DNA from 3 places in the Kluyvera chengduensis genome. Region 3 is predicted to be linked to each of the others. Evidence: predicted binding sites of a transcription regulator. Region 3 holds the regulator's gene; each other region holds the start of a gene.
The links. Region 3 encodes CRP, which controls carbon source genes, mostly activating them, when cyclic AMP is high. Its sites were predicted from a motif close to ATGTGANNNNNNTCACAT; they were not measured.
Positions count from the first base shown of each region.

Region 1: a site for CRP is predicted at 1,181-1,198, ahead of psiE (phosphate-starvation-inducible protein PsiE). Genes of this name have one in related genera too.
Region 2: a site for CRP is predicted at 1,802-1,819, ahead of rbsD (D-ribose pyranase). Genes of this name have one in related genera too.

Region 1 is NZ_JBIQOI010000008.1:29,078-32,218, forward strand. Features, by position in the region: gene ACH1XZ_RS17990 (L-cysteine desulfidase family protein) at 1-862, opposite strand, end outside; gene psiE (phosphate-starvation-inducible protein PsiE) at 1,245-1,655, shown strand; gene malG (maltose ABC transporter permease MalG) at 1,853-2,743, opposite strand; gene malF (maltose ABC transporter permease MalF) at 2,757-3,141, opposite strand, start outside.
Region 2 is NZ_JBIQOI010000003.1:331,360-334,500, reverse strand. Features, by position in the region: gene rbsA (ribose ABC transporter ATP-binding protein RbsA) at 1-1,287, opposite strand, end outside; gene rbsD (D-ribose pyranase) at 1,295-1,714, opposite strand; gene kup (low affinity potassium transporter Kup) at 1,890-3,141, opposite strand, start outside.
Region 3 is NZ_JBIQOI010000010.1:125,112-128,252, reverse strand. Features, by position in the region: gene ACH1XZ_RS20135 (phosphoribulokinase) at 1-64, shown strand, start outside; gene ACH1XZ_RS20130 (OsmC family protein) at 161-565, opposite strand; gene crp (cAMP-activated global transcriptional regulator CRP) at 870-1,502, shown strand; gene ACH1XZ_RS20120 (YccS/YhfK family putative transporter) at 1,558-3,141, shown strand, end outside.

The DNA of each region.
Region 1 (3,141 bases), on a different contig from region 3:
TATCTTCATCGGCGTTCAGGTGTTTGGCGACGGTGACGACCGGCATGGTGGCGGCAATGCCCTGGTTGCCGGAACCAAAATTAGACATCGCAATGACCGGTGCGCCGCCCATGCGGGCGTCGGATGCCGCTACGGTATCGATGATCACTTTGCTCATCAGGTCGTTGCTCATCAGCCCTTTTTTCACCGCATCGGCGAATGTGCCGTTGATATTCAGACCGTATTTTTTATTTTTGCCTTCCTGCGACAGCGCCGAGTTCAGGCGGCCTGCTTCCAGAATAAAAGCAATCTCTTCTGCCGGAGCATGAGTAATAAAGTCGAAGGCTTCCTGCAGGCTAAAGGTCGGCAGTTCGCCGTTTTTCGCTGAGGCGTTTTGCGTTTGTTTCAGGGGCTGCGCTTCGCCGTTGAGATAAAGCTCAACCACATTCGTATGCGTGCCTTTTACCACCACGCGGCAGGTTTGTTCTGCGGCGCAGAGCGTCAGGTCGAGGTGGATGAAATCCGGCGTATCCTGCACGTCGATATTGACGCTATTAGCGTTAATTAATGCCTGTGCTAATTCAACATGCTGCTCGGTAATACCTTCCAGCGTTTGCAGGCCTTTATCGGAATTACCGCCGAAGGCGCCAATGGCGGCTGCCAGATTAACACCGGAAACGGTGGTTCCAGGAATCGTCACGCCCATGGCGTTTTTATACAGGTTGGCGGAAATAAAACCACTGATATTGTCACATGGATTATTAAGATATTTCGCGGCGTAAGCGGCGGTAAAGGCAATTGCGACAGGTTCCGTACAGCCTAATGCCGGTGCGACTTCTTTTTTCAGCCACTGAATAAACAGTGAGGTGTTTTCGTTGCTCATGTTAAGCGCTTCCCAAAATAACTAATGCTTGAATGGCGCTAATGTAATTTTTTTTATGAGGAAAAACTTACTCTAATTCCCTGCTATTTTTCAGGTTATAGGGAAATTCATTCTCTTTTTAATAAAATGTTTTTGTAAAGCGAAAATAAAGTTAACTCATTGATTTTTATAATTCAGGGTAAGATTTTTTTGAACATTAAATGGGATTTAGTTAACTGGATCACGCTATCGATAGAGTGTGATTTTTCTCTTTATTCATCATTTTGTGAAATAGATTAATAAATAGACAGCGCCTGACTCTTCAGAATGGGTAAAAAAAGTAGATCTGGATCACACTTCTGCGCTATACAAAGAGTTCGGCCCAGAGAAAGAGGTGCTAACCATGACGTCACTATCTCGTCCCCGCGTGGAATTTATCTCCACCATTCTGCAGACCGTGCTGAACCTGGGCTTGCTCAGCCTTGGCCTGATCCTGGTCGTGTTCCTCGGTAAAGAGACATTACACCTGGCGGACGTGCTGTTCGCTCCTGAAAGCACCAGCAAGTATGAGTTGGTGGAAGGGCTGGTGGTCTATTTCCTCTATTTTGAGTTTATCGCCTTGATTGTGAAGTATTTCCAGTCGGGCTTTCACTTCCCGCTACGCTACTTTGTCTATATCGGCATTACGGCGATTGTGCGGCTGATTATCGTCGACCATAAATCACCGCTGGATGTGCTGATTTACTCCGCCGCCATTCTGCTGTTGGTGATTACCCTGTGGCTGTGTAACTCGAAGCGGCTGAAGCGGGAATAATCAGCGCGCTGAATTGCCCGATGGCGCTGCGCTTATCGGGCCTACAAACGCCGCTCCCTGTCGCCCGGCCAAGCGAAGCGCCGCCGGGGAACGGTGTATCTGTGGCAAAAAAAAGGGCGCTCCATAGGAGCGCCAAACAGTCACAAGTTAGGGTTCGTTCAAGTTGAGGATAATAGCAGTGGCATTGCTGATGAAAATTAGCCCTTCACACCCCCGGCCGTCAGGCCGTTCACCAGCCAGCGCTGTGCCAGCAGGAAGACCACGGTAATCGGGATGGCGGAAAGTACGGCCGCGGCGGCAAAGTCGCCCCACAGGTAGTTTTGTGGGTTGAGGTATTGCTGCATACCAACGGCCAGGGTGTAGCTGTTCACATCACGCAGCAGCAGTGATGCAACCGGAACTTCGGTAATCGCGGCGATAAACGACAGGATAAACACCACCGCCAGAATCGGTACCGACAGCGGCAGCAGAACCAGACGGAACGCCTGCCATGGGGTAGCACCATCGAGCGCCGCCGCTTCTTCCAGAGAACTATCAATCGTTTCGAAGTAGCCTTTAATCGTCCAGACGTGCAGCGCGATACCGCCGAGGTAGGCGAAGATAACGCCGCCGTGGGTGTTCAGGCCGATAAACGGAACGTACTGACCCAGACGGTCAAACAAGGCGTACAGGGCAACCAGCGACAGCACCGCCGGGAACATCTGGAAAATCAGCATCCCTTTGAGCAGCGTCGCTTTGCCCGGGAAGCGCATACGGGCGAAAGCGTAGGCGCAGGTGGTGGAGAGCGCGACGATGCCAATGGCGGTGATGCCGGCGATTTTCACCGAGTTCCACAGCCACAGCAGTACTGGGAACGGTGGCGGCGTCACGCGGCCATCGGCGTGTTCAACGCTGAAGCCCAGCGCCAGCTTCCAGTGTTCCCAGGAGATATTTTCCGGGATCAGGCTGCCGGTGGCGAAGTTACCTTCGCGCAGTGAAATGGCGATAACCATCAGCAGCGGGAACATAATCGCCGCAATGAAAACCAGCAGCAGAAGGTGCGTGGTAAAGAGGCGCAGTTTCTGAGATTTGGGTTGTACCATAGCCATGTTCGAGTCTCCCTTAATCAAACTTCATGCGCGTGGCTTTCAGGTTCACTATCGCAAGCGCACCGACCAGCAGGAAGATAAGCGTCGCAATCGCTGCCGCCAGACCGAAGTCCTGGCCGCCGCCGCCTTCAAAGGCGATACGGTAGGTGTAGCTCACCAGCAGGTCGGTATAGCCCGCCGGAGTGGTGGTGCCGAGACGGTCCGGACCGCCGTTGGTCAACAGTTGAATCAGCACGAAGTTGTTAAAGTTAAAGGCGAAGCTGGCGATCATCAGCGGCGTCAGCGGCTTAATCAGCAGCGGGAACGTAATCTTAAAGAAGTTCTGGAACGGGCCAGCGCCATCCATTGCCGAGGCTTCATACAGGTCGTCCGGAATCGCTTTCAGCAGGCCCATGCAC
Region 2 (3,141 bases), on a different contig from region 3:
CCCCACGTCGACGCCGCGCGTCGGCTCATCGAGGATCAGCACCTTCGGACGAGTCATCAGGCCGCGGGCAATCGCCACTTTCTGCTGGTTACCGCCGGAGAGCAGGCCGATAGCCTGTTCCATGGAAGGCGTTTTAACGTTAAACAGGCGGATAAAGTCGCCGACCGCCTGCTGTTCATCTTTATGCTTCAGGCCACCACCGGCACGGCTGAAGTAGCGCAGCGCGGTTAGCGACATGTTCTCTTTCACCGACATGCCCAGCACCAGGCCATCGCGCTTACGGTCTTCGGAGATATAAACGATGCCGTTTGCCAGGCCGTCCTGCGGTGAACGGGTCACCACTTCATGGCCGTCGAGAGTCACGTAGCCGCTGGTGCGCGGCAGCGCGCCGTACAGCACCTTCATCAGTTCGGTACGTCCAGCGCCCATTAGCCCGGCGACGCCAAGGATTTCGCCTTTACGCAGGGTGAAGGAGACGTTTTCCACGCCCGGCCCGCACAGCGCGTCCACCTTCAGGCGGATCTCACCCGGTTCTTTATCAAGATGCGGGTACTGATCTTCGAGTTTGCGCCCAACCATCATTTCAATCAGAAGGTCTTCGTCGAGGCTCGCCACTTCACGCTCGGCAATAAACTGCCCGTCGCGAAACACGGTGACGTCGTCGCAGATCTCGAAAATCTCTTTCATGCGGTGGGAGATATAGACAATGCCGCGTCCCTGCGATTTCAGCTCGCGGATGACGCGGAACAGGGATTCGGTTTCAGTATCGGTCAGTGCATCGGTCGGTTCATCCATGACGATGACCTTCGACTCAAAGCTCAGCACCTTGGCAATTTCCACCATCTGCTGATCGCCGATAGAGAGGTCGCCCACCAGGCGGTCGCTCTTAAAGCGCAGATTGAGTTTTGCCAGCAGGATATCGGCCTCGGCATACATCTTCTTCCAGTCAATTTTGCCAAAGCGATTCACGAACTCACGGCCGAGGAAAATGTTCTCGGCAATCGTCAGTTGCGGGATCAGGTTCAGCTCCTGGTGGATGATGCCGATACCGGCTTCCTGGGACGATTTTGGACCGTTAAAGGTAGTCTCTTTACCCAACCATAATAATGAGCCGGCATCGCGGGCGTAGATCCCGGTCAGCACTTTCATCATGGTGGATTTGCCCGCGCCGTTTTCGCCCACCAGCGCCATCACGCGACCGGAGTAGACGTTCAGCGCGGCGCCGGAGAGCGCCTTTACGCCCGGGAACGATTTATCGATCCCTTTCAGTTGTAAGAGTGCGTCCATGATGGCCTCAGAAGGTGACGCCAGCACAGAGAATGATATTCGCATACGGGGAACACTCCCCGCTGCGAATCACCGCCTGACTGTCTGCGGTTTGTTGTTTGAACTGTTCATGTGAGACGTAACGAACATCAATGGTGTTTCCCTGGTGTTGCTGCAGCTGCTCAATGTGTTTGAGCAACGCTTCGTGGAGCTGCGGATTATGTTGTTGAATTTCCGCGGCGAGAATGGCGGCCTCGACCTGCATCTCTTGCGTCACCACGCCCAGCACCTGCATAAAGGTGGGAACGCCCTGGGTCAGCGCCATATCAATGCGCGCCGTGCTGCGGGGAATAGGTAAGCCCGCATCGCACACCACCAGCGTATCGGTATGCCCCAAACGGGAGATAACCGACGAGATTTCAGAGTTGAGTACCGTGCCTTTCTTCATTTTGTTTTCTTGCTCCACTAGCGAAACGTTTCGCTAACATAAGTTTAATCTGAAGAACGAACAGAAAACCACCATCAGGTTATAGAAATGTGATCGCCATCGAAACGTTTCGCGAACGAAGGAAAGGGAGATAAAAAAACGCCCTCCGTCAGAATGAGGAAGGGCGTTGATAGCATTAGATTTCGACCTGGGTGCCCAGTTCGATAACCCGGTTCGGCGGGATCTCGAACTGATCCGGCGCGCGAAGCGCGTTGCGCTGCAACAGCAGGTAGAGCTTGCCGCGCAGGCGCAGGTACCACGGACGCTTGCCGACAATCAGCGACTCATGCGACATAAAGAACGAGGTTTCCATCATTCGGCAGCTTAAGCCTTCCAGGCCGCAGCGGTGGAACACCTCTTCCACGTTTGGCGTTTCACGCCAGCCGTAGCTGGCCACCACGCGCCAGAAGGTTGGAGAGAGCTGCTCAATCTGCACGCGGCGAACGTTATGCACATACGGCGCATCTTCAGTACGCAGCGTCAGCAGGATAACCCGCTCGTGCAGCACCTTGTTGTGCTTGAGGTTATGCAGCATGGCGAACGGAATTACGTTCAGCGCACGAGACATATACACCGCGGTACCCGGTACGCGTACCGGAGGCGATTTCTCCAGTGAGGCGATCATCGCTTCCAGAGAGTTACCGTGCTCATGCATACGACGCAGCAGGCGGAAACGCTCGCTTTTCCAGGTAGTCATGATGGTGAACATAATCAGCGCCAGCGTCAGCGGCAGCCAACCACCGGAGACGATTTTATCGAGGTTCGCCGAGAACAGCGGAATGTCGATGCACATAAACGCCACGAACAGCAGCGCCACAAAGAACTTGTTCCAGCGCCAGTTCTTACGTGCCACCGTAGTGAACAGAATCGTCGTCAGCACCATGGTCCCGGTCACGGCAATACCGTACGCCGCCGCCAGGTTTGAGGAGTGCTCAAAGCTGACGATAACCACCACCACCGAGATATAAAGCAGCCAGTTGATAAACGGGATATAGATCTGGCCGGACTCCATTTCCGAGGTGTGGATAATGCGCATCGGTGACAGATACCCCAGGCGCACCGCCTGGCGAGTCAACGAGAAGACCCCGGAGATAACCGCCTGAGAGGCGATAACCGTCGCCAATGCCGCAATCACCAGCATTGGGATCAGCGCCCAATCAGGCGCCAGCAGGAAGAACGGGTTCTTAATGGCTTCCGGGTGCTTTAACAGCAGCGCGCCCTGACCAAAGTAGTTCAGCACCAGCGAAGGCAGCACCACCGAGAACCAGGCCAGGCGAATCGGTAATTTCCCGAAGTGCCCCATGTCGGCATACAGCGCTTCCACGCCGGTAATCGACAGCACCACCGCGCCCAGAGCCACAAAGGAGACGGTTTTATATTGCAGGAAG
Region 3 (3,141 bases):
GGTGCTGGCAATGGAATTAATCATGACGCCGCTGGTGCAGCGGCTGATGGAAGGCAGGAAATAGCATCAAGACCAGGTAGCCCGGACGAGGTGCGCTAGTACCGACTCCGGGAATGACCCCGGCGTCACTGCGTTCGGCCGGGCTACGTCTGGCATGTAATCAGCCTTCGATCACTTCGTAAGAGTGAGTGATATTCACCGCTTTTTCGAGCATCAGCGCCACCGAGCAGTATTTCTCAGCAGACAGATCCACCGCACGCGATACCGCCGCATCCTTCAGATCTTTACCGGTGACGATAAAGTGCAGGTTAATGTGCGTAAACAGACGAGGCGCTTCTTCACGGCGCTCAGAGGTGAGCTTCACTTCGCAGTCGGTCACGTCATTGCGACCTTTTTGCAGGATAGAAACAACGTCAATCGCACTGCAACCACCGGCGGCCATCAGCACGACTTCCATCGGGCTCGGCGCTTTATCGCCAGAGTTACCGTCCATCAAAATTTGGTGGCCAGAAGCAGACTCACCGAGGAAGGTTAACCCTTCAACCCATTTCACACGTGCTTGCATAATATTTAACTCCCAGGTTGCAATTTTCTTCTCAGATTACGCGCACATAACAATTCTCGCAATGGAAGGCGATCGCCGTCATGCTGAAGCGAGACACCAGGAGACACACGGCTAAAGCTATGCTAAAACAGTCGGGATGCTACGGTAATACATAAACGTACTGCATGTATGCAGAGGACATCACATTACAGGCTGCGACCCTATTCGACAGCCGACTTCCCAGGTAACGGGAAGGATACTATTGCAACCAGTGGCTGCAATGTTTTTGCCGCTGGGAAGAGCTTATAACAGAGGATAACCGCGCATGGTGCTTGGCAAACCGCAAACAGACCCTACTCTCGAATGGTTCTTGTCTCATTGCCATATTCATAAGTACCCATCGAAGAGCACGCTGATTCACCAGGGTGAAAAAGCAGAGACGCTGTATTACATCGTAAAAGGCTCCGTGGCTGTACTCATCAAGGACGAAGAAGGCAAAGAGATGATCCTCTCTTACCTCAACCAGGGCGATTTTATCGGCGAGCTGGGCCTGTTCGAAGAAGGCCAGGAACGCAGCGCATGGGTACGAGCAAAAACCGCTTGTGAAGTTGCTGAAATCTCTTATAAAAAATTCCGTCAGCTGATCCAGGTTAACCCGGACATTCTGATGCGTCTCTCTTCTCAGATGGCGCGTCGTCTGCAGGTCACCTCTGAAAAAGTGGGTAACCTGGCCTTCCTGGACGTAACCGGTCGTATCGCTCAGACCCTGCTGAACCTGGCTAAACAGCCTGACGCCATGACCCACCCAGACGGTATGCAGATCAAAATCACCCGTCAGGAAATTGGTCAGATCGTTGGCTGCTCCCGTGAAACCGTGGGCCGTATTCTGAAAATGCTGGAAGATCAGAACCTGATCTCCGCACACGGCAAAACCATTGTCGTTTACGGTACCCGCTAATCCGGCCCAAAATGGCGTATTGTAAAAGCAATACGCCATTTTTGTTTTTCCCCCTATGTGGCGCAGGCTGATTTACCACCCGGAAGTCAACTATGCACTGCGGCAAACGCTGGTGTTATGTCTGCCGGTTGCTATCGGACTTCTGCTCGGCCATCTCCAGCAGGGTTTGCTGTTTTCATTGGTGCCCGCCTGCTGCAATATCGCCGGTCTCGACACTCCGCATAAGCGCTTCTTTAAACGCCTGATTATCGGTGGCTGTCTGTTCGCCGGATGCAGTCTTGCCGTTCAGCTGTTGTTGGCGCGCGACATCCCCTTGCCGTTGATTCTCACCGGGCTGGCGCTGCTGCTGGGCGTTACGGCGGAAATCAGCGCGCTGCACGGGCGGCTACTACCCGCCTCGCTCATCGCGTCTATCTTTACCCTAAGCCTTGCGGGAAATATGCCCATCTGGGAGCCCTTGCTGCTCTACGCGCTGGGTACGCTGTGGTACGGAGTATTTAACTGGTGGTGGTTCTGGATGTGGCGCGAACAGCCGCTGCGGGAATCACTGAGCTTGCTTTACCGCCAGCTCGCCGAATACTGTGAAGCGAAATATAGCCTGCTGACGCAGCATACCGACCCGGGCACCGCGCTGCCGCCGTTGCTGACTCGCCAGCAGAAAGTGGTGGATCTGATTTCCCAATGCTATCAGCAGTTGCACATGCTTGCGGCTAACCAGCATAACGATTACAAGCGCCTGCTGCGCGCCTTCCAGGTGGGGCTCGATTTACAGGAACATATCTCTGTCAGCCTGCACCAGCCCGAAGAGGTACAAAAGCTGGTTGAACGCAGCCACGCCGAAGCGGTGATCCGCTGGAACGCCCAGACCGTTGCGGCGCGCCTGAGGGTACTGGCGGACGATATTCTCTATCACCGCTACCCCACCCGCTTCAATATGGATAAACAAATAGGCGCGCTGGAGAAAATCGCCGACCAGCATCCAGACAACCCGGTCGGCCAGTTTTGCGCATGGCACTTCAGCCGCATCGCCCGCGTGCTACGCTCTCAGCGACCGCTCTACCCGCGCAACCTGATGGCCGATAAACAGCGACGTCTACCGCTATTCGCAGCGCTTAAAAGCTATCTGTCGCTGAAATCCCCGGCGCTGCGTAATGCCGCTCGACTCAGCGTAATGCTCAGCATCGCCAGCCTGATGGGTGCCGCGCTGCATCTGCCGAAGCCTTACTGGATCCTGATGACGGTGCTGCTGGTCACGCAAAACGGCTATGGCGCGACCCGCGTGCGTATTTTCCATCGTGCGGCGGGCACGCTGGCGGGGTTAGTGATTGCCGCCGTCGTCCTGCACTTCCACACCTCAGAAGGGCTAGCGTTATCGGGCATGCTGATCGTCACGTTGGGGAGCTACCTGATTATCCGTCGTCACTACGGCTGGGCCACCGTCGGCTTTACCATCACCGCGGTATATACCCTGCAAATTCTGACGCTGAACGGCGAGCAGTTTATCGTCGCGCGCTTTATCGACACCATCATCGGCTGCCTGATTGCCTTTGGCGGGATGATCTGGCTGTGGCCACAGTGGCAGAGCGGTCAACTTCGACAAAACGCCCAGGCGGCGTTGGAAGCCGACCAGGAGGCTATT